Regions from separate parts of the Maricaulis sp. W15 genome, predicted to be linked through region 2. Evidence: predicted binding sites of a transcription regulator. Region 2 holds the regulator's gene; each other region holds the start of a gene.
What was found. The regulator LexA, encoded in region 2, represses DNA repair genes until DNA is damaged. The targets are predictions, from matches to a motif close to ATGTTCCNCTTGTGTTCC.
Positions count from the first base shown of each region.

Region 1 (7,600 bases), on a different contig from region 2:
CATCCGGCTTGGGATAATTGATCGGTTTGTGCTTGGACGCCGGCTCCAGACTCTCCGCGTCGGTCTTGCCGTGCCCCATCGTGCCAAACGGCGACCAACCGCCGAAAATCGTGGTGCACCACATGTCGACCCCGCCCAGGGCAACGCCCCAGAAGGTGCCGAATTTGGACCAGAGCGGTTTGGCATTGCGCACACGCTTGAGGTCCTTGGCGACCCAGGATGTCTCGTAAGCAGTCTGGTAGTCCGACAATTCGTCATGCTGACGACCATCAGCGATGGCGGCGAACACGCTTTCAGCGGCCAGCATGCCGGTCTTCATGGCGTTGTGGCTGCCTTTGATCCGCGGCACATTCACGAAGCCGGCTGAACAGCCGATCAGGCCACCGCCCGGGAAGGCCAGCTTGGGCACCGACTGATAGCCGCCCTCGGTGATGGCGCGGGCGCCGTAGGAAATCCGCTCGCCACCCTCAAACACCGCCTCCATGACCGGGTGGGTTTTCAGGCGCTGGAATTCCTCGAAGGGCGACAAGTAGGGGTTCTTGTAGTTGAGGTGGACGACATAACCGACCGAGACCAGATTATCGCCGAAATGGTACATGAAGGAGCCGCCACCAGTCTGGCCGTCGAGCGGCCACCCCATGGTGTGCTTGACCATGCCCGGCTTGTGGTTCTCCGGCTTCACGCGCCATAATTCCTTGATGCCGATACCGAATTTCTGCGGCTCCCTGCCTTCGGACAGGTTGAAGCGGCTGATCAGCTTCTTGGCCAGCGAACCGCGCACGCCCTCGCCGATCAGCGTGTATTTGCCGCGCAGCTCCATGCCGGGCTGGTAGCCGTCCTTGTGGCCGCCATCGCGGGCAAGGCCGAAATCACCGGTGATCACACCCTTGATGGCGCCATCTTCCTCGATCAGCTCGGCAGCCGGGAAACCGGGATAGATCTCGACCCCCAGCGCCTCGGCCTGCTCGGCCAACCAGCGGCAGACATTCGCCAGCGACACGATGTAGCAGCCATGATTGCTCATCAGCGGCGGGAAGAAAAGCGTCGGCAGGCTGATCGACCCGGCGGCGCCGAGCACTTCGAAGATGTCAGTCTTGACCTCGTCCTCGAGCGGCGCGCCCCGCTCTTTCCAGTCCGGGAAAAGCTCGTTGAGGGCTTTGGGATCGACCACGGCGCCGGACAGGATATGGGCACCGACCTCGGCGCCTTTTTCCAGCAGCGCGATGGAAATCTCCGATCCGGCCTCGGCAGCCATCTGTTTCAGGCGGATCGCGGCAGACAGGCCAGCCGGGCCACCGCCAACGATGATGACGTCATATTCCATGGATTCGCGTTCGATTGCGGCGTCGGTCATCTCGTTGGCACCCTTCCCGTTTCGTGGTCGCTGTCTGTTTAATGCGGTGTTCGGCTTGCAGGTCTTCGGTCATACCCTAGGATCGAACACCCATCTAGCGCGTCCCGCCGTCGGGATCAAAGCTATTACGTTAACGTGCACGTCAATCATGACCGATACCGGCCCCACACTGACCGCCCATGACGAGAAGGCGCTGAAGGCTCTCATCGCCTGGTGGGAGGATGCCGGCATCGAGATGGACGAGCCTGTCATCACGCCGCGGCCCGCAGCGGCGGGAGCGCCGTCGACCAGCCCGGAACCGCGCCGGGAATCCCGTCGGGTACCGCCTGCCGAGCCGGTCCGGGCGGCAACGCCACAAGCCGCCCGTGCCGCCGGTTTCGGCGACGCCGTGGCGACCGGACCAAGCGCACAGACGCTGGCAGGCGACGCCACCACGCTGGACGCCCTGCGATCCGCCATTGATGCGTTTGAGGGATGCGCCCTGAAACGCACCGCCCGCAACACCGTGTTCGCGCGTGGTGACCGCAGCGCCCGGCTGATGGTGGTCGGCGAAGCCCCCGGCCGTGAGGAAGATGATCGCGGCGAACCCTTCCTCGGTCCGACCGGGCGATTGATCGACCGCATGCTGGCCGCCATCGGGGTCGAGCCGGACCAGGCCTATCTCACCCACGTCCTGAATTGGCGGCCGCCGGGCAATCGGGCGCCAACCCAGGAGGAGGTCACCCTCTGCCTGCCCTTCATCGAACGCCATATCGCGTTGAAGAAGCCGGACGTCCTGTTGCTTGCCGGCGGCCTCGGAGCGCAGGCCCTGCTGCGCAGCGACACAGCCATCACACGGCTGCGCGGCCGCTGGGTGGACTATGCGTTGCGGGATGCTGCAGGTCAGCCGACCGGAACGACCATACCGGCGCTGCCAATCTTTCCGCCGAGCTATCTGATCGCCCGTCCAAGCGAAAAGCGGCTGGCCTGGCAGGACTTGCAGACACTCGCCGAACGGTTGGCCGGACACCGCTGAGCCAGGCCGGGCCGTCATCCCCAGGACAATATCGGCACCGCCCGGATGATCGCCACCTCAATCCGGGTCACCGATGTCGGTCTGAAATTTGTTCTTGATTTGTTCCATTTTTGAGTCATGATGCGGACATGACCGAGCGCCCTGGTGGCTACGCCCTTAATGCCCCTCAGGAGGCCTCCCTGCTCCACCGCCCCGGAGCGAGAGGTCGGGGCGCTCGGTCAAACATTACGGGCCGCTATGAAAGCGAGACCCGGGAAGCCTTCGACGATGGCTGGACCGAAGCGGACGGCCAAGCGCCCAAGCTCGGCATGACAGTGCTGAGGGATGCGTCGAAGTCCATCATCTCGACCAATAAATCGCCGGACATATCCTTCGACCAGTCGATCAATCCCTATCGTGGCTGCGAACATGGCTGCATCTATTGCTATGCCCGGCCCAGTCACGCCTATTGGGGCTATTCGCCCGGCCTCGACTTCGAAAGCGTGATTTTCGCCAAGCCCGACGGGCCGAAGCTGCTCGAAGCCCATTTCAACAAGCCCGGCTATCAACCCAAACCGATCATGATCGGCGCCAATACCGATGCCTGGCAGCCGTTGGAGCGCGAGCGTCAGCATACCCGCGACATCCTGAAAATCTGCGCCCGCTACAAGCATCCGATCAGCGTCATCACCAAATCGGCGCTGATCCGGCGCGATCTCGACATATTGGGACCGATGGCGGCCGACGGGCTGGTCAAGGCGGCGATTTCCATCACCACGCTCGACCGTCGCCTGACACGCGACATGGAGCCCCGGGCGGCGGCGCCGCACCGGCGCCTGGAAACCATCTCGGCCCTCAAGGCCGCTGGCATCCCGGTCACCGTGATGATGGCGCCGATCATCCCTGCCCTCACCGATCACGAGATCGAACCGCTGCTGCAGGCGGCCGCGGAGGCCGGCGCCGACAATGCCGCCTATGTCCTGCTCAGACTGCCGCTGGAGATCCGCGACCTGTTCCGCGAATGGCTGGCGGACAAACGCCCCGACTCTGCCGGCCGGGTCATGTCACTGATCCGGCAGATGCGCGGCGGCAAGGATTATGATGCAGCGTGGGCGACACGGGGTCGCGGCACCGGCCCCTACGCCCAGCTGATTGCCAGTCGCTTCCGCAGTGCCATCAAGCGTTTCAAGCTGGACGCACCGCGGACTGCCCTGGACATGAACCGCTTCGAACGCCCGCTCGGTTCGGCTGAACAGCCCGGACTGTTTGATGAAAAATGACGGTCAGCCGGCGCGGTATTGGCGCAGCGGCTTTGCCGACCCCACAAGGGTCGCGATCTCCGCCCGGACCGCTTTGGACGCCTCGTCGAAACCGGCAATCTGGCCGCGCGTCAACGGTCGCGACAGGAGATAGCCCTGCAGCACCAGGTCGGGCTGGAATCCGAGCGCGCCCAACTCGTCGAACTCCTCGATGCCCTCGACCACGACATTGATGTTCAGCTCGCGCGCCAGGTCGATCGTGGCCCGCACAATGATCTGGGCCTCGGGATCATTCTGCAGACCGGTCATGAAGGAGCGGTCGATCTTGATCTTGTCGAAGGGGAAGGCGCGCAGATAGCTCAGTGAGGAATAGCCGGTACCGAAATCATCAATTGCCAGGCCGACACCGAGATCCTTGAGTCCGCGCAGCACTTTCAGGGCCCGGGCCTCATCGTCAATCAGCACGCCTTCAGTGATCTCGATCTCGAGCCGCTGCGGGGCCAGGCCGGACTTGGCCAGGGCGCGCTGAACCGAATAAACTAGATTGCCCTGTTTGAACTGGGCCGGGCTGACATTGACCGCGATCCGGCGCTCGTCCGGCCAGTTGACCGCTTCGCGACAGGCCGTTTCCAGCACCCATTCACCCATTTTCAGGATCAGGCCGGTTTCCTCGGCGATCTGCACGAATTCCGACGGCGGGACATTGCCGCGACGCTCGTCATGCCAGCGCACCAACGCCTCAAACCCGGACACCCGGCCATCGCCGAGCCGGACCTGGGGCTGGAAATTGAGGGTCAGCAGGTCGTCATCAATGGCCAGGGCGAGGTCCGCCTCCAGCATGCGCCGTTCCTGCATCATCAGGCCGAGCTTGGGATCAAAGTCACACACCTGGTTCCGGCCCTGCCCCTTGGCGCGATAGAGAGCCAGGTCGGCCTGGTTCATGAGCCTGTCGGGGTCCTCGCCGTCCATCGGGAACATCGTCACACCCCCCGACGCCGAGACCTTGAGATGCAATTGTCCGATGGTCAGCGGTGAGCCGACATTGTTGACCACGCGCTGGGCGGTCAGCAGCACGTCCTCGCGATTTTCGACATCCGGCAGGACGACAGCGAATTCATCGCCGCTCAACCGGGCCGCAACTGCATTGCGTGGCAGGGCGTCAAGCAGGCGTTCCGAGACCGCTACAAGCAAGCGGTCACCGACGGCGTGACCGTGCACATCATTGACTTCCTTGAAGCGGTCGAGATCGAAGAACATCAGGGCGACCTGGGTATCATCATCCCAGGCATTGCGAAGTTCGGCTTCAAAAGCCTCGCGGAATTTCAACCGGTTCGGCAAGCCGGTCAGCGTATCATGGTGGGCCAGATGGACCATGCGCGCCCGCGCCCGCTCTTCCGAGGACACATCCCGGAAGGCGAAAATGCGGGCGGTCAGCCCGTCAAAATCCATCTCGCGTGCCCGCACCTGTACCGTGATCGGGGCACCGTCCCGGCAGCGCAGGCGGCATGTCATCGGGTCGGTCTCGCGGACATTCTGCAAGACTTCGATGGCTTCGGCATCCAGGGCCAGCTTGGCCACCGGCATGCCGACAAGGTCTCCGCGCTCGAGCTTGAGCATCTCGCAGAAACGCCCGTTCATGTCATGCATCAAACCGTCGCGAACGACGGCGATACCCTCAAACGTGGCTTCCGCAAGGGCCCGGATGCGGTGACCTTCCGCAGCCCGGCGCAGGCCGAGATGCTGGTCGATCGCAGCCGCGGCGAGGCCGATGCTGACGACAAACACCGCGCCGAGGGCAATGGTGATCGCAAGCAGTTTCGGCGACAGACCGCCATCCTGTGCCGGCACGCTGAAATCAGGCACCAATTCCATCGCCGACATCGACAGGAAGTGCAGGCTGACCACGCCGCCGACCAGCAGGGCAGCGCCGCCAAACAGGCCACGGCGGCTGGTGCCGCCCGTCGCAACCGCACCCGCCGCAGCGGCGAACTGGACGCCCAGGGCCAGCGCGGCGATCACCAGTCCGGCATCCCAGACCACGCTCGCACCGACACGCATGGCGGCAACGCCCACGAAATGCATCGCCGCGACACCGCCACCGACCAGACCGCCGCCAATCGCCGACGCGTAGCGATAGTCCGAACGGACCGCGAAGGCCCAGCCGCAAGAGGAGATGATGACAGCGAGCAAAAAGGACGTGACTGTTTCGAACAGGCCGAACGACACGGGAATCGCGCTTTCATAGGCGAGCATGGACACAAAATGCGTGCCCCATATCCCGGTCCCGGTGACAAATCCGGCAAACAGGAGCCAAGCAGGCTGACGCGCTGCTTCCGCGGCCTTGGCGCGGCGCACGATCGATACCGCAGCCAGCGCAGAAAGCGCGCACAGCAAAGCGGCCACGGCGACGAGACCCAGATCGTGTTCGACCGTCAAACAGTAGTATACGCGATACACCAAATGCCCCAGAGGAACTGCCTTGAACGCGACCGTCCCACAAAAAGGCAATCATAGCCTTAACGCCGCTGCCCGGCGTTCAAGCCCGCGGATTGCCGGCGTTGATGAGGCCGGCCGTGGCCCGCTCGCAGGTCCGGTCGTGGCGGCGGCCGTCATTCTCGATCCGGCGCGGCCGATCGACGGGTTGGGAGATTCCAAAGCCTTGTCCGAGCCGCGTCGCCTGGCCTTGTACGCGCTGATCCGCGAGCGGGCATGGGTTGGGGTCGGCATTGCCGAACCGGCGGAGATCGACCGGCTCAACATTCTCCACGCAACGATGGCGGCGATGGCGCGGGCCGTCGGGCGCCTGGCCGTCAGCCCGGCCCTTGTTCGTGTCGACGGCAATCGCGTCCCGCCCGGACTTCCCTGCCCCGCCGAGGCGATCATCAAGGGCGACGCCACCGATGCCAGCATCGGGGCCGCCTCAATCATCGCCAAGACCATCCGCGACGCGTTGATGACCAACGCCGCACAACGGTTTCCCGGCTACGGACTTGCCGGCCACAAGGGCTATCCCAGCCCCGCCCATCGCGCGGCGCTCAACGAGCTTGGCGCGACGCCGATCCATCGCCGATCCTATGCACCGGTCCGCGCGGCGCTTGAATCCCGGTTTTCCACCGATGCGAATCGCTGTGGATAACTTGATTCAGGGTTAACGGCCCGTTAGCCCTAAGAGCCGAAAAACTTGCTTCTGTAGCGGGAGTGGAGTGGCGCGTGATGGCCAACACAAAGATCGACCAGATCCTTGAGGGTGAATGCGTGGAAGTGATGAAATCACTTCCCGACGAAAGTGTTGACCTGGTTTTCGCCGACCCGCCCTACAATCTCCAACTCGGTGGCGACCTGCACCGGCCCGACAATTCCAAGGTGTCCGCGGTCGATAATGACTGGGACCAGATCGGCGGCTTTGACGAGTACGACCTGTTCACCTGGAAATGGATGGAAGAAGCGCGCCGCGTCCTGAAGCCAAACGGCGGCATCTGGGTCATCGGCAGCTATCACAATATTTTCCGGGTCGGCGGCATTCTCCAGGATGCCGGCTTCTGGGTGCTCAACGACATCATCTGGCGCAAGTCCAATCCGATGCCGAACTTCAAGGGCACGCGCTTTACCAATGCGCACGAGACCCTGATCTGGGCCGCCAAGACCAAGGATGCGCGCCCGACCTTCAACTATGCCGCCATGAAAGCACTCAATGACGGCGTGCAGATGCGCTCCGACTGGACGCTGCCGATCTGCACCGGCGGCGAGCGCCTGAAGGATGCCGACGGCAAGAAGGCGCATCCGACGCAAAAGCCCGAGGCCCTGCTTCACCGCGTCCTGCTGTCGACCACCAATCCCGGCGATGTCGTGCTCGACCCCTTCTTCGGCACCGGAACAACCGGCGCTGCGGCCAAGCGTCTGGGACGCCATTTCATCGGCATTGAACGCGACGCGGCCTATCTCGAGGTCGCCCGCAATCGCCTTGCCGCCATCACCCGCGCGACCGGCGATACG
Region 1 covers NZ_LQXG01000002.1:76,336-83,935, forward strand. Annotated here, with positions in the region: gene AWH62_RS03225 (electron transfer flavoprotein-ubiquinone oxidoreductase) at 1-1,354, opposite strand, end outside; gene AWH62_RS03230 (uracil-DNA glycosylase family protein) at 1,503-2,369, shown strand; gene AWH62_RS03235 (PA0069 family radical SAM protein) at 2,498-3,628, shown strand; gene AWH62_RS03240 (EAL domain-containing protein) at 3,632-6,064, opposite strand; gene AWH62_RS03245 (ribonuclease HII) at 6,087-6,743, shown strand; gene AWH62_RS03250 (site-specific DNA-methyltransferase) at 6,821-7,600, shown strand, end outside.
Region 1: a site for LexA is predicted at 2,458-2,475, ahead of AWH62_RS03235 (PA0069 family radical SAM protein). Genes of this name have one in related genera too.

Region 2 (7,600 bases):
ACGCCGCACATCTCACTGGTCAATATCGCCGCTGATGAGCGCATCGTCCCGGAAGTCATCCAGCTGGCCTGTACCGGCGCCAATCTGAGCGCCGCTGTCGAACCTCTGCTGGGCAGCGCCGGAAAGCGGGCCGAGATATCCGCCAAGCTCAAGGCCGTGACCGCCGAGCTGCGCGGCAGCGGCCAAGCCAGCCGCCGCGCTGCCGAAGCTGTGCTGGCAGATCTGCCTGCCCCGCAATAAAAAAGGCCGCCCGGAGGCGGCCTTTTCTGTGATCATCATGCGAACTGTCAACGCTTGCCGAGATCGATGTAGTCGCGCGGCGTCGCGCCGGTGAAGAGCTGGCGCGGACGGCCGATCTTCTGGGACGGATCCTCGATCATTTCCGACCATTGCGCGATCCAGCCGACGGTGCGGGCCAGGGCGAAGAGCACGGTGAACATCTCGGTCGGGAAGCCCATCGCCTTGAGCGTGATGCCCGAATAGAAGTCGATATTCGGGTAGAGCTTCTTTTCGACGAAATACGGGTCTTCCAGCGCGATGCGCTCAAGCTCCATGGCGACCTGCAGGGTCGGGTCATTGCGCACGCCCAGCACGTCGAGAACTTCGTGGCAGGTGTCGCGCATGACCTTGGCGCGCGGATCATAATTTTTGTAGACGCGGTGACCGAAGCCCATCAGGCGGAACGGGTCCGACTTGTCCTTGGCCTTGCGGACATATTCCGGAATCTTGTCGACCGAGCCGATCTCGTTGAGCATGTTGAGGGCGGCTTCATTGGCGCCGCCGTGGGCCGGGCCCCACAGCGAGGCAATGCCGGCCGCGATACAGGCAAACGGGTTGGCCCCCGAAGATCCGGCCAGGCGCACGGTCGAGGTCGAGGCGTTCTGTTCGTGATCGGCGTGCAGGATGAAGATCTTGTCCATCGCCTTGGCGAGCACGGCATTGCTCTCATAGTCCTCGGCCGGAACGGCAAAGCACATGCGCAGGAAATTGGCGGCGTAGTCGAGCTCGTTGCGTGGGCTGATGAATGGCTGGCCGATGGCATATTTATAGGCCCGGGCCGCGATCGTCGGCATTTTGGCGATCATGCGGTGGCTGGCAATGGTGCGCGCCTCCGGATCATTGATGTCGGTTGAGTCGTGGTAGAAGGCGGACAGCGCGCCAACCGTGCCAACCATGATCGCCATCGGGTGGGCGTCGCGGCGGAAGCCGCGGAAGAACTGGTCGAACTGGTCGTGCAGCATGGAGTGACGACGGATCGTCCAGTCAAAGGTTTCCAGCTCACCGGAGGACGGCAGATTGCCATTCATCAACAGGTAGCAGACTTCGATGAAATTTGAATTGTCTGCCAACTGGTCGATCGGATAGCCGCGATAGAGCAGCGTGCCCTTGTCACCATCGATATAGGTGATCTGGCTCTCGCAGCTCGCGGTCGAGGTGAAGCCGGGATCATAGGTGAACATGCCGGTTTCAGCGTACAGCTTGCGGATGTCGATCACATCCGGGCCGATCTCGCCGCTGAACACGGGCAGTTCCAGCGATTTGCCATTGTAGTTGAGCGTGGCCGATCCGTTCGGCTTGGCTTTGTTTTCCATCACGTCATCCCCATGGTTACCAGGTTACGCGGGCGCAACCGGCGTCATCTGATCCTTGATACGGTCCAGCGTCTCGTCACGACCGATGAAGGTCATGACCAGGGCCAGATCGGGAGCGGGTGCTCCGCCGGTCAGCGCTGCACGCAGCGGCTGACCGATTTTGCCGAAACCGACATCTTCGGCTTCAGCGAATTCCTTGAGCGCGTCGGACAACGCAGCCTCCGTCCAGGCCTCCACATCGCCGAGATGCGTGAACAGGCGGTAAAGCCGGTCGCGGGCCTCGTCATCCTTGAGCGGTTTGGCCGCCTTGCCTTCAAGTTGGAAGGGGCGCGGTCGCAGCAGAAAATAGCTCTGAGCTGCCAGCTCTTCCAGTGTCGATGCCCGGGTCTTGAGAACCGGCATCGCCGCGGTCAGGCGTTCGCGCGTAATATCGGCATCCTCAATCCGCGCTTCAAGGGTCGCGAGGAAGGGCGTCACCAGTTCAATCAGGCGGGTATTCTCAGCCTGGCCGATATGGTGGGCGTTGATGTGGTTGAGCTTGTCGATATCCATCCGCGCCGGCGCCTTGTTGAGGCCGTCCAGAGCGAAGGCGGCGACCGCCTCGGCATCGCTAAAGAGTTCCTGGTCGCCATGTGACCAGCCAAGCCGCAGCAGATAATTGCGCAGACCTTCGGGCAGATAGCCCATGTCGCGATAGGCTTCCGCGCCCAGCGCACCATGGCGTTTGGAAAGTTTTTTGCCGTCCTGGCCGTGGATCAGCGGGACATGGGCAAAGACCGGGCGGTCCCAACCCATGGCGTCATAAATCTGGCTTTGGCGGGCGCCGTTCACAAGGTGATCATCGCCGCGCACGATATGGGTGATCTCCATGTCGTGATCATCGACCACGACGGCGAGATTATAGGTCGGATTGCCGTCGGAACGCAGCAGGATCACGTCGTCGAATTCCTTGGCCGCCCAGCGCACGGTGCCCTGGACTGCATCCTCGAGCACGACATCGCTGTCCGGCGCCCGGAAGCGAACGGTGAAGGGCTGGTCGGCAGGCCCGTCGGCCGGGTCGCGATCGCGCCAGGGCGAACGCAGGGCGCGCCCTTCGGCGAAGGCTGCATCCCGCAGGGCCTGGACTTCGTCCGGCGTGCACCAGCATTTGAAGGCATGACCGTTTTCCAGCAGCGCATAGGCGATCTCGGCATGGCGATCGGCGCGCTCGAATTGCGAGATGGCATCGCCATCCCAGTCGAGGCCAAGCCAGCCAAGCCCGTCGAGGATCGCGTCAATCGCGGCCTGGGTCGAGCGGGCGCGATCCGTGTCCTCGATGCGCAGCAGGAATTGGCCGCCATGACGACGGGCGAACAACCAATTGAACAACGCCGTCCGGGCTCCGCCAATATGGAGGAAGCCGGTGGGCGAGGGCGCAAAGCGCGTGCGGATCATCTTGTCGTTGTTTTGCAATTGCGAATTCATGCTGCACTGCGAGAAGGGAAAGCCGTGTTAGCATGAATATCAGCTTTTGCGATAGACCGTAGGCTGCTTGATGCTTCAACCTGACGCAATCCTGCCGCAACGCGCGGCAAATAGCCGGAACTCACCGGGCAATCGCGTTGATCCGCTTGCGGATTTCAGCCCGACCATTGTTGGCAGCCTGGGCGCAATGACCGGGTGTGCGAGTTATTTTTCCGCCCCGGTCGAGCCGGGATGGGGGCTGATTGCCTTGCCGGTCGCGGTCGCGGGCGTGCTCCTGGCCACGGTTCGCATTTCCCCCGCCAGCCGAATTGGGGCGGATCGGCTAGCCGGACTTCTGGCGATTTTCCTGGTCGCAACCGCGCTCTTTGGCTGGCACGCAACCCGCTACACAGCGGCCCATCATGACCGCGAACCATTTGTGACCGGGGATCGCGCGGTCGAGCTGACCGGTTGGCTGGAAGCGATCGATCGCAGCGGCGGTGGCCGACAACGCCTGTTGCTGCGTCTCGTCGCCGCCGATGATGGGGCTAGGCCGCAAAGGGTAAGAGTTCTTGGTGATCCGGCCGGTATCCGGCCCGGCGACGCGATCCGGCTTCGCGCTGTGCTGGCACCGCCGCGACCGGCCGCGGTGCCGGGCGGCTATGATTTTGCCTTTCACGCAGCCTTTCGTGACATCGTCGCGACAGGATACGGCATTGCCCCGGCCGAGGCCGGCCCTCCCGTGCACCAGGACCGGGCAGCCCGCGCGGTGGCCCGATTGCGGGCCGACATGTCCCGGCATATCCGCTCGCGCATGCAGGCCCGCCCCGGTGCGCTGGCAGCGGCCCTCCTGACCGGTGACCGGGCCCATATCGATCCGGGTGATGTCGAAGCGCTGCGAAGGGCCGGGCTTGGACATGTCCTGGCGATCTCCGGCATGCATATGGCTTTGCTGGCCGGCGGGGTCTTTTTCGCCGTCCGTCTCGGTCTGGCCACCATCTTTCCTTGGGCGCGGCGCTATGATGCCGCTGTGCCGGCGGCTTGGGTGGCATTGGTGTTCGCAGTGGGATATCTGGTCCTGTCCGGCGGTACGATCCCGACCCAGCGCGCCTTCATCATGACGGTTTCGGTGCTCGGTGCAGTCATTCTCGGACGCCGCGCCCTGTCGCTGCACACGCTGAGCCTTGCCGTCATTGCCGTCCTTGCCTTGCAGCCCCAAGCCGTGATCACGCCGGGCTTTCAGATGTCGTTTTCCGCGGCGGCAGCGCTGATCACGGTGGCGCGGCTGTGGCAGGACCGGTCCCGCCGTGGCTCGCAGGCTGGCGCCTTGTCGCAGATACGGTTGTTCTTCGGTGGTTTGGGCACGACCAGCCTGGTTGCCGGCACGGCAACGGCCGGGTTTGCCGCCTTCCATTTTCACCGCGTCGCCAGCTTCGGCCTGGCCGGCAATCTGCTGGTGATGCCGATTTTCTCCTTGCTGGTCATGCCGGCTGGCGTGCTCGGCCTGGTGCTGATACCCGTCGGTCTGGATGGTCCGGCCTTCGCCGTCATGGAGTGGGGGTTATCGATCATGCTGGCACTGGCCCACATGGTCGCCGACTGGCCGGGCGCGCAGCGTTATCTGCCGGCAACGCCGGGCTTGGTTCTGGCCTTGTTTGCGGCCGGCTTTGTCGCCAGCCTTCTGGTTCGTGGACTGTGGCGCTGGAGCGGGGCCGCCGTGATGGCAGCGGCGCTGGGTTTGTGGGCCGTGCTGCCGCAGCCGGATCTCTTCATCTCCGAGACCGGATTGATCCTCGCCCGAGATGACGCCACCGGCTGGGTGGTCAGCGACCGGCGCCGCTCACGCTTTGCAGCGCGGGTGTTCCTCGAGGCGCGCGGGGTGGCGGATCCGGCGCCGGCAGTCTGGGATGCCAATTGTGACAGCCATGGCTGCAATGCCCGGCTCCAGGGCGTGCGGGTGACCCGCTTGTCGTCGCTGCAGGATTGGCCGACCGATTGTTCCCGCGCCGACCTCATTGTGGCTGATCTTGCGGTGCCGCCGGCAATTGCCCGCCAATGCCAAGCCCGGATCATCGATGCCGATGAGTTGGCGAGAACCGGTGGCCAGTCACTGCATCTGCGTGATGGTCAACTGGTCGCGATCCAGCGTGCACGGCCATTGGTCGGTGCACGCCCCTGGCACGGGCGTTGATGGCGGTGGCGATTTGCGACGGTCCCTTGCCCGCCTGATCCCGGACCATCGTCGCGGCGCGGCAGGAGCTGAATCTGGAACAAGAGCCGGCGTCCACCGGTGCGTTCCAAACGGCACACAGGCGGCGCCTGTAGAGCGCACCTGCGACCTGCGCCTATGGCTGTGACAGCGTCCAAGGACGATTCAAACCGTGCGCATCGAAGTTGCCAAGCAAAGCAATCACGTCGTCAGTGATAACGCCGGATCAGTCCCACAAGACGTCCTTGCACCTTGACCCGATCGGGGCCGAAAATGCGGGTCTCGTATTCGGGATTGGCCGCTTCCAGGGCGATTGAGCCGCCTTTTTTGCGCAGGCGTTTGAGCGTGGCTTCCTCGTCATCAACCAAGGCGACCACGATATCACCGGACTCGGCAGACTGGCAGCGCCGGATGAGGACAGTGTCGCCATCCATGATACCGGCCTCGATCATCGAATCGCCCTTCACCTCAAGCGCGAAATGCTCGCCGCCGGTGACCATGTCCGCAGGGACGGGCAGGCGGTCGGTTTCATGCTGGATGGCCGAGATGGGCACGCCGGCGGCGATCCGGCCGAGCACGGGTATGTCGACCGTCGATTCGCGCGGGCTTTCCTCGGGCTTGGCGAAATTGCCGCGCACGACATTGGGGCCGAGATTGCCGCGTGGCAGGCTCGGCGTTTCAGCCGCCGCCGCTGATTCGGGCAATTTGAGCACTTCCAGTGCCCGGGCGCGATGGGCGAGGCGACGGATGAAGCCGCGCTCCTCCAGTGCCGTGATCAGGCGGTGAACACCGGATTTGGAGGCCAGTTGCAGCGCGCCCTTCATCTCGTCGAAGGAGGGCGAGACGCCGGTTTCCTTGATGCGTTGATGGATGAAGAGCAAGAGCTCGTTCTGTTTCCGCGTCAGCAAGGCAACCCCCTTGTTCGCATTCCCGGAATCAGGCGCAGGCCTGCGGGAACAAATCAGGAATAGGAGTGTTTGTTCTACAAGTGTTCTGAAATGTCGTCAAGCGGTCGCCGGACGGCCCAACAGGGTCGCCGTTGCTGTCCGGACATCGTCCTGACGCATCAGGCTTTCGCCGACCAACAGGGCGCGGGCACCGGCCTGTTTCAGGCGCAAGGCGTCATCACGGCCGAAAATCCCGCTCTCGGCGACCAGCAGCCGGTCATCAGCCACCATCGGCGCCAGCGCGTCGAATGTGTCGAGGGATGTCTCGAAGGTCCGCAGATTGCGGTTGTTGACACCGAGCAGGGGCGCGTCGAGCGCCAGCGCCCGTTCCATCTCGGCGGCGTCATGGACTTCCACCAGCACGTCGAGCGACCAGGCATTGGCTTCCTCGATCAGCTGGCGGGCGGTGTCATCATCAACCGCCGCCATGATCACCAGGATCGCATCGGCCCCGAGTAGGCGGGCCTCGGCAACCTGGTAACGATCATACATGAAATCCTTGCGCAGGGCCGGCAGGGCGACGGCATTGCGGGCCTCGGTGAGGAAGGTATCGGCGCCCTGAAAACTGGGCGTATCGGTCAGCACGGACAGGCAGCTCGCCCCGCCGGCCTCATAGGCGCGGGCGAGGGCGGGCGGATCGAAATCGGCGCGGATCAGGCCTTTCGACGGGCTGGCCTTCTTGATCTCGGCGATCAGGCCGAGGCCGTCCGGTGCGACAGCGAGGGCCTTGGCAAAGCCGCGTACCGGCGCCACATCGCGCGCCGCGGCGGCGATCTCGGCATAAGGGCGCGCCTGTTTGCAGGCCGCGATATGCTCGCGCTTGTAGGCGCCGATGCGGGCCAGCGTGTCAGGCATGGTCTCGGGGCGGGTGCTCATGGCTCACGCCTCCCCGTGTGAAATGGCGACCATACGGGCGAGGGCGGTCTTGGCACGCCCGTCATCAACGGCCGCTTCTGCCAGGCGGGTGCCATCGGCAATGCTGTCGGCCAGTCCGGCCAGGAGCAGGGCGGCGCCGGCATTGAGCACGGCAATGTCGCGGAAGGCGCCGGTCTCACCGTCGAGCAAGGCGCGGATGGCGTCGGCATTCATCTGCGGCGAGCCGCCCTGCAGTGCCTCGGCGCTGGCCAGAGGCAGGCTGGCCTCTTCGGGATGGAAGCTGTATTCCCGGATCACCCCGTCGCGCAGTTCGGCAATGTTCGAGCGACCGGTCGTGGTCAACTCGTCCATCCCGTCCTCGCCGCACATCAAGAGTGCATGCTCACAGCCCAGATTGCGCAGCGCTTCGGCCATCGGCACCAGCCAGCGCTTGTCATAGACGCCGAGCAGCTGACGCTTGACGCCGGCCGGGTTGGACAGCGGACCAAGCAGGTTGAACACGGTACGCACGCCGAGATTTTGACGGGCCGGAC
Region 2 covers NZ_LQXG01000012.1:351,975-359,574, forward strand. Annotated here, with positions in the region: gene lpxB (lipid-A-disaccharide synthase) at 1-240, shown strand, start outside; gene gltA (citrate synthase) at 288-1,592, opposite strand; gene gltX (glutamate--tRNA ligase) at 1,617-3,056, opposite strand; gene AWH62_RS07110 (ComEC/Rec2 family competence protein) at 3,127-5,226, shown strand; gene lexA (transcriptional repressor LexA) at 5,454-6,152, opposite strand; gene trpC (indole-3-glycerol phosphate synthase TrpC) at 6,249-7,046, opposite strand; gene trpD (anthranilate phosphoribosyltransferase) at 7,071-7,600, opposite strand, start outside.

Region 3 (7,600 bases), on a different contig from region 2:
GTTGGGAGGCATACTGCGCCTGTTGCCTCCGGACCGTGACGCCAATCTTGTGAGTCCCATGCAGTACGGAAAAGCGGTTTTTGCCTGCGCCTGCGTATCGCTTCTGTTCGCTGTGATTTTCGTCGAACAGGGGGTCGACAATTCCGGCACGGATGGCGGCTATCTTATTTTCGTCTTCTGGTTCGCGGCGCTGTTCTATTCAGCGATCCTGTTCCTGGCCGCCCGCAACCTGATCGCCCGGTTGACCGCACGCCTGAACTGGCCTCGCGCGGTGACAGTCGCGCTTGCCTGTGCCGCTGCCATAGTGTCGGTGCTGCCGGCCGCGTCCCTGATGACGGTCTCCTTGGACAGTTTTCACCATGACGCTGACCTCATCAGCAACCGGGTGCCGGGCCAAACAGCGGTTGATTTTCTTGAGATCTGGCTGGGGGAATTGCTGGACATTACACCCACCGCCACGATCTTCCTGCTGAGCGTTTTCGGGGCGACCGTCCTGCTTGGTGGCGTGACATTGCTGCCTTCACGTCCAGTGGTCGGATCGGCCGGCCCCGACGTGGAGTCCAGTCGCTGCGATGATGCCGGGCGGATGGCGAACCTGATTGACCGCACCATTTGGGCGCTTCAGGCCGACGAGCATTACGTTCTGGTGCACGGTCCCAACGGCACCCGCCAATCGCTTGGCCGTCTGCGCGACGCGATCGCTGCGGTGGAGGGCGTGCCCGGTCTGCAGGTACATCGGTCCTGGTGGGTGGCCCGCGACGGGATTGAGGCCGTCGACGACGATCCACGACAGGTGCGCATCCGGCTTCGCAGCGGCCAGCACGTACCCGTGAGCCAACGACGACTGAAGGCTTTCCGCGACTGGCGGGGCGTGCAGTCCGACCCATCCTAGCTCAACCATCCCGACGCTTTCATTCACTCATTCGTTGACCTGACGCTTGCAGCGCGCTCACGAAATTGGCGTTGCGGATGGCGTGCGCGCCGCAACAACTCCTGTGCGTTGTTTTGCTCCCAGGAGACCCTTCAATGGACAGATTTTGCAAACTCCCCGCTTTCGCCTCCGCGGCCGGTTTCGGCTTCACCACACTGCTGGCTCCGGCCACGGTGCACGCCGAGGCGCTCTCCCCGGTCGAGGCGCGCAAGGAAGCGGCGCTCGCCGGCGACCTTACAGGGCTCAGCGCCCTTTTGGGGATCGTGGCGGAGTCGTCCCCGGTCTACGCCGGCAGCGACAATCGCGAGACCGGCGCCGCGCCTATCCTTTATGGCATGTATGATGACCGCTATTACGTATCCGGCGACGAGATGGGCATTTACTGGCCCATACTAGGGTCAGAGTGGCGGTTGAAAGCCGGTATCGGCTACGAGCCAGGCCGCGACCCGTCCGACGATCCGGCGTTGGCAAATCTGGCCACGATGGACAGCACCGCCGTATTGGCCGGGGGGCTGTTCCGCCAGTTTGGCACGTCGGCGGTCGGCTTTGGATTCGAGGCCGATATCGGCGATGCCGGCAAGGGCGTCGTGACTTTCCTCGGAGGTTCCTACGATTGGCACCTGATGGATAACGCCCTGACCCTCACGGCCTATGGCGATATCAGCTATGCCAATGCCGAGCATCTGCAGACCGAGTTCGGTATCACATCCCTTGAAGCGGCAGCCAGCCAGGCTGACCCAAACCCGGCCTTCCGCTACACCGAATACCAACCCTCCAGTGGCCTGAAATCCGCCGGTGTGGGCTTTGGCGCGCGCTACCGGCTCAATGAGCAATGGATGATCATTGGCAATGTAAGCGGTGAATTCTTCGGAGACGAAGCGACCGGCAGCCCTCTGGTGCGGGAAGATTACGAGCTGGAAGCCGTGCTCGGGGTTGCATTTTCGTTTTAGCGAACATGAGATGTGGTGATGGTGCTCATGGGGAAGGGACTGTCGCCACACCAATCGCGGCTTGCGAGTCGAGCGAGCGGGGCCAACGAAAGAAGCGGGTACCTCAGTAGCGCCATTTCGAACCCGACGACTTCGCAAGCGGGACCGCGCGCCGGGCGGTCAGCCCGCCTCCATCGGAGACGTCCGCACCGCGGACTGTCGCGAGATCGAAGAGAATGGCGCACTCAAGAGGATTCCGGATGAATGGTCACCGGCACCTTTATCTGGGCAGGCGTGTGAAGCTCGTCATCGCGTCCGGCGCCTATCATACCCGCACATGGGACCGGCAAGAGCCGGAGGCGACCAACACCATCCATGTCGGAGGCGACTACCCCTCCTTCATCCAACTCCCGATTATTCCCGCGCAATAGTCCGGACCAAGCGCCCAGGGCGGGGTTTCAACCGCCCTGGGTGTGCACGGGACGATCGGGCTAGGCCGTTCGCCGGACTGTTTTACGCATCGGTCCTGTTCCTGGCGATCCGCCACCTGGTCGCCCGCTAACGATTACGCCGGTGTGGGTCACCCACGTTCAACGTCATCACCCCATATAAAACACATTCAGCTTGTTCCCGTCCGGGTCTCTGAAATAGCCGGCGTAGAAGCTGTCGCCGCGGGGGCCGGCGGGGCCTTCGCAGGGGGCGCCGAGTTCTTCGACGGCGAGCTTGTAGACCTTGTCGACCTGTTCCTTGCTGTCGGCCTGGAAGGCGGCCATGACGCCATTGCCGATGGTGGCCGGTTCGCCATTGAAAGGCTTGGTCAGGCCGATACCGGCGCCGCCATCAGGCTTGCCCCAGGCGATGAAATTCTCGTCGCCCATCATGCGGCCAACACCGAATTCGGCGCACAGCTTGTCGTAGAAGGCGGCGGCCTTTTCCAGATCATTGCTTCCCAGTGTCACGTATCCGAGCATGTGTGTGTTCCCTCTATGTTCCGATGCCGCAACCATACACCAAGACCGGCGGCGAGCGAGTCACAATTTGATCTCTCCTGACAGGACGGGGGGCGTAGCCCGATACCGCAAAAACCGGGGACACGTACCGATTCAGTCTTCCAGTGGCGCCTCGCTTCGCCGTTTCGGGCGGCCGGATTGGCCCGGTCTGAGCCGCCGGCCTCCCATGAGAAATCGGGACACGTACCAATTTTCGCGCGCCATGCGCAGACCTGCTTATAATTCCCTTGTCAGCCAGTGGGCCGTATCCGGTTCTTGAGGTCAAGGGCGCCGCAGGCGCCGCTCCGCGGACATGCCCCTTGAGCTCAAGAACCGGATACGGCTTTCTCTCGGCAAGGGGTTTATGGTTGAGTGTGCGCTCGGCCCCCTTCGGCCCGCCGCTCCGCGCCGGTCCACTTCCCCCGCAAGCGGGGGCAGAAGGCTGCGCTCGGGTTCCTATTTTCCCGCAGGCCCGCCAATCACTTGCCGCGACTATCCCCGGCTGATCTGGGCTCGCTGGTTCAACCCGGACGGCTTCGCTGGCATGCTGTCTCGCTGAGAATCACCGGGAGCAGGACATGGCCGTCATCGACAGCGAAACCTTTGCGCAGGCGCAGGCCGGGGCTGGCGGGTCTGACGTCGAGAATGCCTATCTCGACCTGCTGCGCGATATCCTGGAAAACGGCGCCGAGCAGGCGGACCGGACCGGCGTCGGGACGCGGTCTGTGTTTGGCCGCCAGCTGCGCTGTGACCTGTCGAAGGGCTTCCCGTTGCTGACCACCAAGAAGGTGCATTTCAAGTCGATCGCGATCGAGCTTTTGTGGTTCCTGCGCGGCGAGACCAATGTGCGCTGGCTGCAGGAGCGCGGGGTCAAGATCTGGGATGAGTGGGCCGACGAGAATGGTGATCTCGGCCCGGTCTATGGCAAGCAGTGGCGGCGCTGGGAGGGGCCGGACGGCACCGAGATCGACCAGCTCTCCAACATCCTCGAGCAGATCCGCAATAATCCGGCCTCGCGGCGGCTGATCGTGTCGGGCTGGAATCCGGCCGATGTGCCCAACATGGCGCTGCCGCCCTGCCACACGCTGTATCAATTCAATGTCGCGAACGGGAAGCTGAGCTGCCAACTCTATCAACGCTCGGCCGACATGTTCCTCGGCGTGCCGTTCAATATCGCCTCTTACGCCTTGCTGACCGCGATGGTGGCGCAGGTCTGCGGGCTGGAGCCGGGCGAATACATCCACACGTTCGGTGACGCCCACATCTATTCCAACCATATGGACCAGGTCCGCGAACAGCTGTCACGCACGCCGCGGGGCCTGCCGCGCCTGAAGCTCAATCCGGAGGCAACCGACCTGTTCGGCTTCGAGTATGAGGACATTGCGCTGGAGGGTTATGACCCGCATCCGCGCATCACCGCGCCGGTCGCCGTTTAGGGGCGGGCGCCATGTCCGGACCGCTTGATGAGCTCGCCGACAAGATCGTCCGGGTGTCCGACATCTATGCGACGCATTTCGATATTGATCGCTCGGGCGACTGGCCGCTGTTGAAACTGCAGGAAGAGGTCGGCGAGCTGACCCAGGCTTATCTGACCACCACCGGCCGCACCCGCCGTCCCGCCGATGACGAGGCCCGCAAACAGTTGGCGCTGGAAATGGCCGATGCGCTGGGCATGTTGTTGATCATGGCCAAGGCTGAGGGCATCGACATGGACCAGGCCATGCAGGATAAATGGCTGCACTGGCTGGATCGCGACAGTGCGGTGATGGAGCCGGGCGATGCCAGTGCGGGCGGGGAGGGCTGAGCCATGGCCAACTCCACCACCAGCATCATTCCGAAGATCGCCTTCGTCGTGGCGCGCGGTGCCAATGGTGTCATCGGGGCTGACGGGGATCTGCCCTGGCGCCTGTCATCCGACCTGCAGCGTTTCAGGGCGATCACGACCGGCAAGCCGATCATCATGGGCCGCAAGACCTGGGAGAGCCTGCCGCGGCGGCCCCTGCCGGGCCGGCTCAATATCGTGATCACACGCCAGGCTGGCTATCTGACCGAGGGCGCGATTGTGGTCAGCGAGCCGGGCGAGGCCATGAAGGCGGCCTTCGAGCAGGCGCGCAGCGACGGTGTGGACGAGGTCTGTGTGATTGGCGGCGCGCAGATCTATGCCGTGATGATGAACCTGGCCGAACGGCTCTATCTCACCGAGGTCGAGGCCAGCCCGGATGGCGATGCCCGCCTGCCCGAGATCATTGAGAGCGAATGGCACGAGGTGGCGCGCGAAGCGCATCCGGCTGGCGAGCGCGATGATCACGCCTTCGTCCTGCGCACGCTCGATCGCGCCTGACACAGTCCGCGTTCGCGGCAAAGGGGGGACATGCCGCTGCGCCGTCCCGTCCGATTACCCTTGAACCGTAACGCGCATACGTTCATTTAGGGCGCAATGGAAATTGAGAGGATCGATCCAGCACATGTCATGGAACGACAATCAGGGCGGAGGCGGCGGAGGCCCATGGGGCTCCGGCGGCAATAATAATAACGGCCAGAACCCGTGGGGCCAGCGTCCCCAGGGTGGCGGCGGACCGGATGGTCCCGATCTCGACGAGGTCGTCCGCGACATGCAGCGCAAGATACGCGGCATGTTCGGCGGTGGCGGCTCCGGCGGCAAGGGCGGTTCGGGCGGCAGCGGCGGGGCCGGTGCGTTCGGCTTCGGCCTGATCGTGCTGATCCTGATCGGTGTCTGGTTCATCATGCCGGGGTCCGGCTGGTACCAGGTCAATCCGAGCCAGGCCGGCGTCGTGCTGCGTTTCGGCGAGTATGACCGGACCACCGGGTCGGGTTTCCACTTCAAACTGCCGACGCCGATCGAATCCGTGATCATCGAGGATGTCACCGCAACCCGGACCATCACCATTGGCCAGGGTTCGGAAGGTCAGATGCTGACCCGTGACCAGAATATCGTCGACATTGATTTTTCGGTGCAGTGGCGTGTTGATCCGTCTGAAAACGGCGTCCGCAACTTCCTGTTCAATGTCCGTGATCCGGAAACGACGGTTGCTGCGGTGGCGCAGAGCGCCATGCGCGAAGTCATCGGTACGTCGGATCGTGAGTTCATCTTCACGGTCGGTCGCGGCGAAGTTTCACAACGCACCCGCGAATTGCTCCAGTCCGTCCTCAACGATTATCAGGCCGGTATCCAGATCCTGCAGGTCAACCTGCAGACCGCCCAGGCGCCCGCCAGCGTGATCGATGCCTTCCGTGATGTGGATGCGGCCGAGCAGGATGCCGAACAGGCGATCCTGCAGGCGACAGCCTTTGCCAACTCGACCATCCCGCAGGCCCGCGGTGAAGCCGCCCAGCTGACCCAGGCCGCCGAGGCCTATCGCGACTCGGTGATTGCCGAAGCGCAAGGCCAGGCCGACCGCTTCGTTGCGATCTACGAGCAATACATCCTGGCGCCGGAAGTGACCCGTCGCCGCATGTATCTGGAAACCATGGAACGGGTGTTGGGTCGCTCCAACCTGACCATCCTGGACGCGGATGCCGGGGCTGTGCCCTATCTGCCGCTCAACCAGCTTGATGCGCCGCGCACCCAGCCCCGCAGCCAGACCGGAGGGAACAACTGATGATCCGCACACTGGGAATCATTATTCTGGTCGTCGGTGTCTTCATCGGCCTGCAGAGTGTCTACACGGTCAATGAGCGCGAACAGGCCCTGCTGGTCCGCCTTGGCGATCCGGTCGGTGCCGTCAACCAGCCCGGTTTCGAAGACCCGGGCCTGCACTTCAAGATCCCGTTCATCATGGACGTGGTGATGTTCGACAAGCGCAATCTGGAATTCGACATGCAGCCGGAGGAAATCCAGGCCGCCGACCAGGTTCGCCTGGTTGTCGATGCCTTCCTGCGGTATCGCATCACCAATCCGTTGCGTTTCTATCAGACCGTGACCAATGAAGCCGGTGCCCAGGCCCGCCTTCGCTCCATCATGGATGACAGCCTGCGCGGCGTGATTGCCTCGATCCCGGCCAATGACGTCATCTCCGGCCAGCGTGCCGAGCTGATGGTGCGGGTGCGCAGTCGGGTGGAAGCCCAGGTGGCGACCCAGGATCTCGGCATTGAAGTCATTGATGTCCGCATCCTGCGGGCCGACCTGCCACAGCAGATCGCCACCCGCGTGTTCGACCGGATGCGCTCGGAGCGTCAGCAGGAAGCTGCCCGTATTCGCGCTGAAGGCGACCAGCAGGCGACGGAAATTCGCGCCGACGCGTCACGTCAGGCCACGATTATCGTGGCTGAAGCGCGCGCCGACTCGGATCGCCTTCGTGGTGCCGGTGATGCACGCCGGAACGAGATCTACGCCCAGGCGTATAATCGTGATGCCGAGTTCTTCACCTTTTACCGCTCAATGCTGGCCTATGAAGAGACCATCATTGACGGCACGCCGATCGTGATCCCGCCGGATTCGGAATTCTTCCGCTATTTCCGGACCCAGGCCGGCGAATAGGCCGACCGGCCTTGTCGCAAGATCGAGCCCGGTACCGCAGCAGCGGGCCGGGCTCTTTCATGTCGGCTTGCCGACGTCCGGCGCATGACGATTGTGTCACCATGGTTGCGGCACACCCTCGCGAGGCGGTATTCACCGTGTTGGAACCTACCCAGCGACACGTCACATCCCTGACACGGCGGATACCCATGCAGCGTTTTCTAGTCCTCACCCTTTCCCTTGCAGCCGCGCTTTTCATGACGGCGATACCGGC
Region 3 covers NZ_LQXG01000017.1:126,505-134,104, forward strand. Annotated here, with positions in the region: gene AWH62_RS16840 (LytTR family DNA-binding domain-containing protein) at 1-892, shown strand, start outside; gene AWH62_RS10290 (MipA/OmpV family protein) at 1,027-1,881, shown strand; gene AWH62_RS10295 (VOC family protein) at 2,460-2,831, opposite strand; gene AWH62_RS10300 (thymidylate synthase) at 3,428-4,285, shown strand; gene AWH62_RS10305 (phosphoribosyl-ATP pyrophosphohydrolase) at 4,297-4,653, shown strand; gene AWH62_RS10310 (dihydrofolate reductase) at 4,657-5,190, shown strand; gene hflK (FtsH protease activity modulator HflK) at 5,315-6,469, shown strand; gene hflC (protease modulator HflC) at 6,469-7,347, shown strand; gene AWH62_RS10325 (Do family serine endopeptidase) at 7,536-7,600, shown strand, end outside.
Region 3: a site for LexA is predicted at 3,289-3,306, ahead of AWH62_RS10300 (thymidylate synthase). Genes of this name have one in related genera too.

Region 4 (7,600 bases), on a different contig from region 2:
CGTCTGATCGCCGATATCGAACGCCCGGCACGGCCACGCCTGGCGGTGCTCACAAGCCTGCCACTCAGCCCCGATGACGGCGCCCCCAACACCTTCATCACCGAGCTGAATGCCGCCTATGAATTGGTCTGGCTGGGTCGCGATTTCGAGACCATCCCCGACGCCAGCGCCTTGCTGATCCTGCATCCGGGCACGCTCAGCGAAGGCCAGACCTATCTCATCGATCAGTTCGCCCTGTCACGCGGCCGGGTGGTAGCCTTCATTGACCCGCTCGCCCACATGGCCCTGCGCCCGGGCGCCGACGGTCTGCCGCCGCTCAATGCCAGGCGGGCGTCCGATCTCGGCCCGTTATTGACACGCTGGGGCCTTGGCTATGATCGCGAGAGTGTCGCCATGGATCGCCAACTCGGCCTGCCGGTCGAGATTGTTGAAAGCGATGGCCGTGCCCGCCGTCGTGCCTATCCGCTCTGGTTCGCCCTAGGCCAAAGTGAGATCAGTCAGACTGATCTGGCAACGGCGACGCTCGATCTGGGTCTGAATTTTGGCTCCCCCGGCTGGCTGGAAATCGGTGGCCTTGCCGACGGGCAAATCACGCCCTTGCTTGCGACCTCACCGGAAGGCGCTGTGCTTGATGCCGACATCGCCGCCGGCGCGCCGGGACCGGACGCCTTGTTGCGGGACTATATGCCCGCCTCCAGCCCGCCCGTTCTCGCGGTGCGCGTGACCGGCATGATTGAAACGGCCTTTCCGGCCGGTCCTCCGGCCGGCGAAATCGCCTTCGATCCGGCTGATCATCGCGAGCTGTCCGACGGGCCGGTCGACATCGCCATCGTCGCCGACGCCGATTGGCTGGATGACAGTTTCTACGTCCGCACCGACCCTGGAACGGGGACAAGTTTTGTCGCCGACAATCTGACCTTGGCGCTCAATCTGATCGACATGGCGGCCGGTGATCCGGCGCTAGTCAGCCTGCGGTCGCGGACGCCGTCTTTGCGCCCGATGACCCGCGTCGAACGCCTTCGCGCCGATGCCGAGGCGCGCTATGTCGCGGCCCAAGACGCGCTTGAAACCCAGATCGCGGACGCGGAAGCGCGGCTCGACCGTTTGTTGGGCAGCGGGCAAGCATCTGCCCTGCTGGCGTCGTCACGGGCCAGTGATCGTGAGGAAGCCATGCGGCTTCGCGCCGAAATCCTGCAGACCCGCGCCGAGTTACGGGCGATCGAACGCGATTTCCGTCGGGATATCGATGCACTCAACGCAGACCTCCAGTTCTGGACGATCGGTGTGCCGCCGGCCCTGGTCATCCTGTTTGGCATTGTCGGCTCGATCGTTCGCCGCCGCCGGAGGCGCACATGAGCGTTCGAACCGACCAGCGCCGCCGCACCCAGCTTGTCATCGCCGCCAGCGCTGCTGTGGTCGTGACGGGCCTTGCCATTGCCGCGGCTGTAATGGATGCCCGGGAAACCTGGCGGCCTGATGTCAGCGGACCGGTCCTGCCAAGCTGGTCGAGCGCCGTGGTGTCGGCGCGGGAGATCGAGATCCATGGCAGCGAGCGCTTCAGCGTTGAACAGGTCGAGGGGGTCTGGCGCATGCCAAGCCGTGATGGCTATCCGGTTCGCCCGGAGCGTTTGGCTGAACTTGACGCCTATCTGGCAGCCCTGACCTATGAGGGCGCGCGCACGGCCAATCCCGCCCGCCTGGCGCGGATCGGCCTCGCTGAACCCGGCCAGGAAAACGGCGGTACCCAGATCAGCGTCCGCGGTGCGGATGGCGCGATGCTGGCTGAAATCCTCCTCGGCGAGACCCGGGGAGAGCGGGTTTATGTACGCCAGCCCGGTCGCAACCGCGCCTATGCGGCGCGGCTCGGCGATGGTGCCGTGGTGCGGCCGGACATGTTGCCGGCCGACGCGTGGCTTGATCTCGACTTTCTGGAGCTGGGCCTCAACGAGATTGCCCGGGCCGATGTCCAACCGGAAGCCGGTCCGGCCTACCGGCTTGAGCGCGCCGCGGCCTCGGCGCGAAATTTCTCACTGCGACAGCCCGGCGGCTGGCAGATGATCACGGCGGCCGCCGGCAATGGTCCGGCTGCGGCACTGGGACGGGTCCGCTTTCGTGAGGTGCGCCGTGCAGACCGGTTGGGCGGTGAGTTCGTCGCCGTCCACACCGCCGAGACCTTTTCCGGGCTTCGGGTCCGGATTGATGTGAAGGCGCTTGGCGCGACGCGCTGGGCACTGATCACGGCTTCGGCCATTACCGATGACGCCGAGACCGAGGCGGCGGCAATCAATGCCCGTGTCGAGGGCTGGGCCTATCTTTTGTCCGACCTCACGGTTGACCGTTTGATCCGGCCGCTTGACCGCATCGCCGACCCGCGCGCGGAGACCGAAGATGCGCCTTAACCAGATCACCATCCCGGTGCGCGAGATCGCCCGGTCAAAAGCATTTTATGAGCGGCTCGGTTTTCGGCTGCTGGTTGATAGTCCGCATTATTGCCGTTTCCTGGCGCCGGAGGGCGAGACGACTTTTTCGCTTCATGTCGAAGCGCCGGTCCAACCCGGTGCGGTCATCTATCTGGAATCAGATGATGTCGATGCAACCGTCGCGCGGCTGCAAGCTGCGGGCTTTGTCTTCGAGACCGAGCCGCGCGATGAAAGCTGGCTGTGGCGCGAGGCCATCCTGCTCGATCCGGACGGCCACAAGATCAAGCTCTATCATGCCGGTGAGAACCGCATCGACCCGCCCTGGCGCGTCAAGCCGCATGATACCGGGACGCGCTGACCGGATTTGATCGGCCTTTGTCATGTTCTCGCTGCGGGCCGGGTTCTAGTGTTTGCGGGCTGGAACCGGAGACAGACATGACCACATTGCGCCATATCGGATTTTTGCTGTTCGACGATCTCACCCAACTCGACTTCACCGGCCCGCTTCAGGTCCTGACCCGGATACCCGGCGCAAAGGTCCATCTGGTCGCCCGGGCGGCCGGCCCGGTTCGGACCGATTGTGGCCCCTTCATCCTCGCCGATACGTCATTCCAGGACTGCCCGCAGCTCGACCTGATTTGTGTGCCGGGCGGGTGGGGTGTCGATGCGGCGATGGAAGATGCCGCGACGCTGGCCTTCCTGCGCCGCCAGGCCGAAGGCGCGCAATTCATCACCTCGGTGTGCACCGGTACCTTCGTGCTGGGCGCCGCCGGTCTGCTGGCAGGTCGCAAGGCGACGACGCATTGGCGCTATCATTCCGCCCTGTCGCGCTTTGGCGCCGAACCGGTCCGGGAGCGCGTTGTCCGGGACGGTAATCTGTTCACCGGCGGCGGTGTCACCGCCGGCATTGATTTCGCCCTGACCATCGTCAAGGAGCTCTATGGCGACGGGGTCGCCCAGGCGGTTCAGCTGGGACTGGAATACGACCCGCATCCGCCGGTTGACAGCGGGACGCCGGAAAAAGCATCTGCGCCCGTTCTGGACGCCGTCGAGAGCCGTTTCGCACCGCGCTGGGAGGCTTTCCTACAAGTCGTCGACCGGGTTGCCGACACGGCTGATGCCTAAGCCGATGCAGGGCTGGTGTCGGTACCGGGTTCTCCGACCCGCATCAAACGGTCGGCGGCGGCGCGGGCGAAGCGCAGCGTCAACGCCTTGCGGCGGGCCGGCGCCAGTGTGAGCACCGGGCTTTCCCGGATGATCGCGCCGCCAAACCCGTCAGCAATGATCAGCCCGGCATCGTCAGGGATGACGTCGCGCGGAAAACGTTCCGACACGGCGAAGTACAGCCGGTCGCAATAGCCGGCATAGTTCGTCCATTTGCTGTCGGCGCGAAAGTCGGCAATGCCGGACTTGATCTCGACAATGATGATCTCGCCCTTGCGCCCGAGCGCCGCCAGATCGGCCCGACGCCCGTCCGGCAGGATGAATTCGGGAATGGCGCTGAACCCCATATGCCAGAGCAGACGCGCCGCTCCGCGCATCAGCGCTTGGGCGTCGTCAATCCGGGGATTGGCGGCGGAGGCGGTATCATCAAGGCTCATGACGTCAGTTTGTTCCATATATGTTCCGGCCGCAAGTCCAGGACTGAATGTCCGGTTTCCAGTGCTCCCGCGCTCCGCCACACTGTGCCGTCAAGACAGGCTGGAGAGCTCATGCCCAAGCACCAAACGGCACCGTCGATCGAGGATTTTGAAGCGCTCGCTGCGAGCGCATTCGAGACACTGCCTGCGGAGATGCGTCACTTGTGCGCAGGACTGGAGATCTTTGTCGCCGACTTCGCTGACGCAGAAACCCTCGCGGCGGTCGGTCTGGATGACCCATTCGAGCTCACCGGCGTCTATATCGGTGTCGATCTGTCGCAAAAATCGGTGGCCAATCCGTCGCCCGAACCGGATCGCGTCATCCTGTACCGGCGGCCGATCCTCGACGAATGGGCCGATCACGGCGAGATTCCGCTCGGTGAGCTGGTGACCCATGTTCTGGTGCATGAAATCGGCCATCATTTCGGGCTGTCGGACGATGACATGCACCGGATTGAGGACGAGGCGTAGCATCAGGCCGGACGGGTCCTGCCACGCGAACACACAAAAAACCCCGCCAGCCAAGCTGACGGGGTTTTCGTGTCGCAATCGCGAAAGGAGAGAGGGACTAGCCCTTCTTCTTCGGCTCGCGCTTTTCGATGCCACGACCGGAGACGCGTTCGGCGATACGGGCCGACTTGCCGCGACGATCGCGCAGGTAATACAGCTTCGCGCGGCGGACCTTGCCCTTACGCTTGATCTCGATCTGCTCGACATTCGGCGAGTAGAGCGGGAAGACCCGTTCGACGCCTTCACCGAAGGAGATCTTGCGAACGGTGTAGCTCTCGTTCAGGCCACCGCCATTGCGGGCGATGCAGACGCCTTCATAGACCTGGATCCGCTCACGTTCGCCTTCCTTGATGCGAACATGGACGCGCAGCGTATCGCCGGCGCTGAAATCCGGAATTTCCTTGTCACCCAGGACGCGGGCGGCTTCTTCTTGTTCAAGCTGCTCGATCATGTTCATCGTGCATTCTCCTTGCGGGCCTTGTACCTCGTCCAGAGGTCGGGGCGACGCGCCTTCGTAATTTTCTCTGCCTGTTCCCGGCGCCACGCCGCGATGCGGCCATGATGCCCCGACAACAGGACCTCCGGGATCTCCCGATCCTCAAACACGCGCGGTCGCGTGTAGTGAGGATATTCGAGGAGATCACCCTCGAAACTCTCATCCTCGGCCGACATCGGGTCGCCCAGCACGCCGGGGAGAAGTCTCACACAGGCCTCGATGAGAACCTGCGCGGGCGCTTCGCCCCCGGCCAGCACGGCATCGCCAACACTGACCTCTTCCATTTCACGGCTTTCGATCACCCTCTGGTCGAGGCCTTCGAAGCGTCCGCAAAACACGACAACGCCCGGACCCGTCGCCCATTCCCGAACCCGGGACTGGGTCAGCGGTTTTCCGCGCGGCGTCAAATAGATCAACGGTCGTTTCCCGCCTTGCCAGCGAGACTGCACCGCATCAATCGCCTCCGTCGCGACATCCGGCCTGAGCACCATACCGGCGCCTCCGCCAGCAGGGGTGTCGTCCACGGAGCGGTGCTTATGACGGGAAAAATCCCGGATGTCCACAGTTTCAAGCGCCCACAACCCATGATTCGCAGCTGTTGCAATCAGCGAAACACCCAGCGGTCCCGGAAAGGCATCCGGGAACAGGGTGAGCGCGGTCGCGGTCCAAGGCAGGGAAGGGCTGGTGGCGTCAGTCATGGCGCGCGGGTGTAGCAGGGATGGGGGCGAGGTGCCAGCGCATCGGCGCCTCCGCTGGGGATCTGGCGCAGCGTTGGCAGCACACTAGACAAAGGGCAGAGCCTCGCTGTCAGCAAATGGTCCAGTGGAGTGAGGTGACCCGCTCCCAATGTCCATTCCGAAAGGCGAAAATCGAAACAACGTCGCGGGCGCGCCGTGTGCTTTCGATGAAGATGGCCTTCTGTCCGAACTCGTCAAACACAGGCCGAGACATTTCGATCAACCTATTGACGGGCAATCCCGGTGCGGAAATCCCACAGGCACCGTAGTGGACATCTGGAATATAGTCAGGGTGTCCCGGACTGAGCAGGCCTCTGCGAGCGATGTCCCGGATGGCAACTGCTTCCTGCTGGCGAAATTCAGACGCGTTCCCCCAATGCGCTTCGAAGCGCTGCGCGCAGTCCGCCAAGCCGCCTTCATTCCAAGAATCCCAAAGTTCCTGGAGCATATGCGGTGGAAATGCCCGCAACGCATCGCCCCATTCATCATTGCGCCATTCATCAGCGCCATCTTGATTCAGGTGAGCCTGAAACTCATCATAACTCGCCCAGTAAAAGCCGTTATTCCGAGCGTACTCCCGGGCGTAGACCGTTTGGCCGTCTGCTTCATTGGACATCCGACCAAGGTCTGAGAGCAATTGACAGGCCCACACTCGACCCGGTCCGTCTTGTGCGACGGCGCTGGGAAAAAGTGAGAGGACAGCCAAAAGACCGACAAAGGCGAATGAAACGCTGAAACGCTGAATCTTGCGGGTCATATGCCCGATAAAGCCACTGCAATGAGACGGATTCAAGACCTGCCGGGCTTGCTGCGCGCCTACTCTCCCGCCTCTTCCTCAGCCTTCGAGCCGATATCTTCCGGCGGATCGATCGTCACCACACCGTCGGCAATCGAGACATGCGGGACGAAGTCGCGCGTGAAGGGGAGCATCCAGCTGCCGTTTCGGTCGGGCGTGCCGGTGATTTCCAGCAGGTCGCCGGAGCCGAAATCATGAACTGCCTTCAGCGTGCCCATCGGGCTGCCGTCGAGCGACTGGACTTTCAGGCCGAGCAGGTCGGCATGGTAGAATTCATCATCCTCGAGCGCTGGCAGGGCCGCGCGTGGGATATAGAGGCGCGTGCCCTTGAGCGCCTGGGCCTGGTCTCGACCGAGCGGTTCGGCGAAGCGGACGATGAAGCCGTCCTTCACCGGACGCGCTGATTTCGGAGTCAGGAAAGGCTTGCCGTCGGCGTCGAGGAATTGGCCATAGGTGAAGGCGTCGGCCGGGTTGCCGGCAAAGCTCTTGGCCTTGCATTCGCCCTTCACGCCATGAGCGCCGGCAAGGGCGGCAATGAAGACGAGATCGTCGGCGGGCGTTGTCATGGCAGCCTAGCTTTCAAAGGGAGGTGGATTCCCCCTCTCCCTCGATCCCTCCCCCCGGGGGGAGGGAAGTCGGGTGTGACATCACAGGTATTGTTCTCCCTCTCCCTGGGGAGAGGGTCAGGGAGCGGGGGAAATCCCGGTGCCGCGAATTCGGGCACCCATTCCCCCGCTCATCCAGGCAGAAAAAACCGTCCTACTCGGACTTTTCTTCTTCGGCAGCAGCTTCAGCGGCCGGGGCCTCTTCGGCCGGGGCTTCTTCAGCAGCAGGCGCTTCGGCAGCGGCCTTGGCTTCCTCGGCGGCAGCCTTGCGTTCGGCTTCCTTCTCGGCCTTCTCGGCAGCGAGTTCCTTGGCTTTCTGGCCCGGCTCGGCCTTTTGCGGGTTGTTGCCGGCTTCCCACTTCCAGGCGTCAGCCTCGATCTGGTGGATGAAACGGC
Region 4 covers NZ_LQXG01000016.1:181,739-189,338, reverse strand. Annotated here, with positions in the region: gene AWH62_RS08940 (GldG family protein) at 1-1,356, shown strand, start outside; gene AWH62_RS08935 (DUF4340 domain-containing protein) at 1,353-2,399, shown strand; gene AWH62_RS08930 (VOC family protein) at 2,389-2,778, shown strand; gene AWH62_RS08925 (DJ-1/PfpI family protein) at 2,856-3,545, shown strand; gene AWH62_RS08920 (MmcB family DNA repair protein) at 3,542-4,021, opposite strand; gene AWH62_RS08915 (metallopeptidase family protein) at 4,133-4,531, shown strand; gene rplS (50S ribosomal protein L19) at 4,629-5,027, opposite strand; gene trmD (tRNA (guanosine(37)-N1)-methyltransferase TrmD) at 5,024-5,764, opposite strand; gene AWH62_RS08900 (hypothetical protein) at 5,874-6,560, opposite strand; gene rimM (ribosome maturation factor RimM) at 6,620-7,165, opposite strand; gene rpsP (30S ribosomal protein S16) at 7,359-7,600, opposite strand, start outside.
Region 4: a site for LexA is predicted at 4,031-4,048, ahead of AWH62_RS08915 (metallopeptidase family protein). Genes of this name have one in related genera too.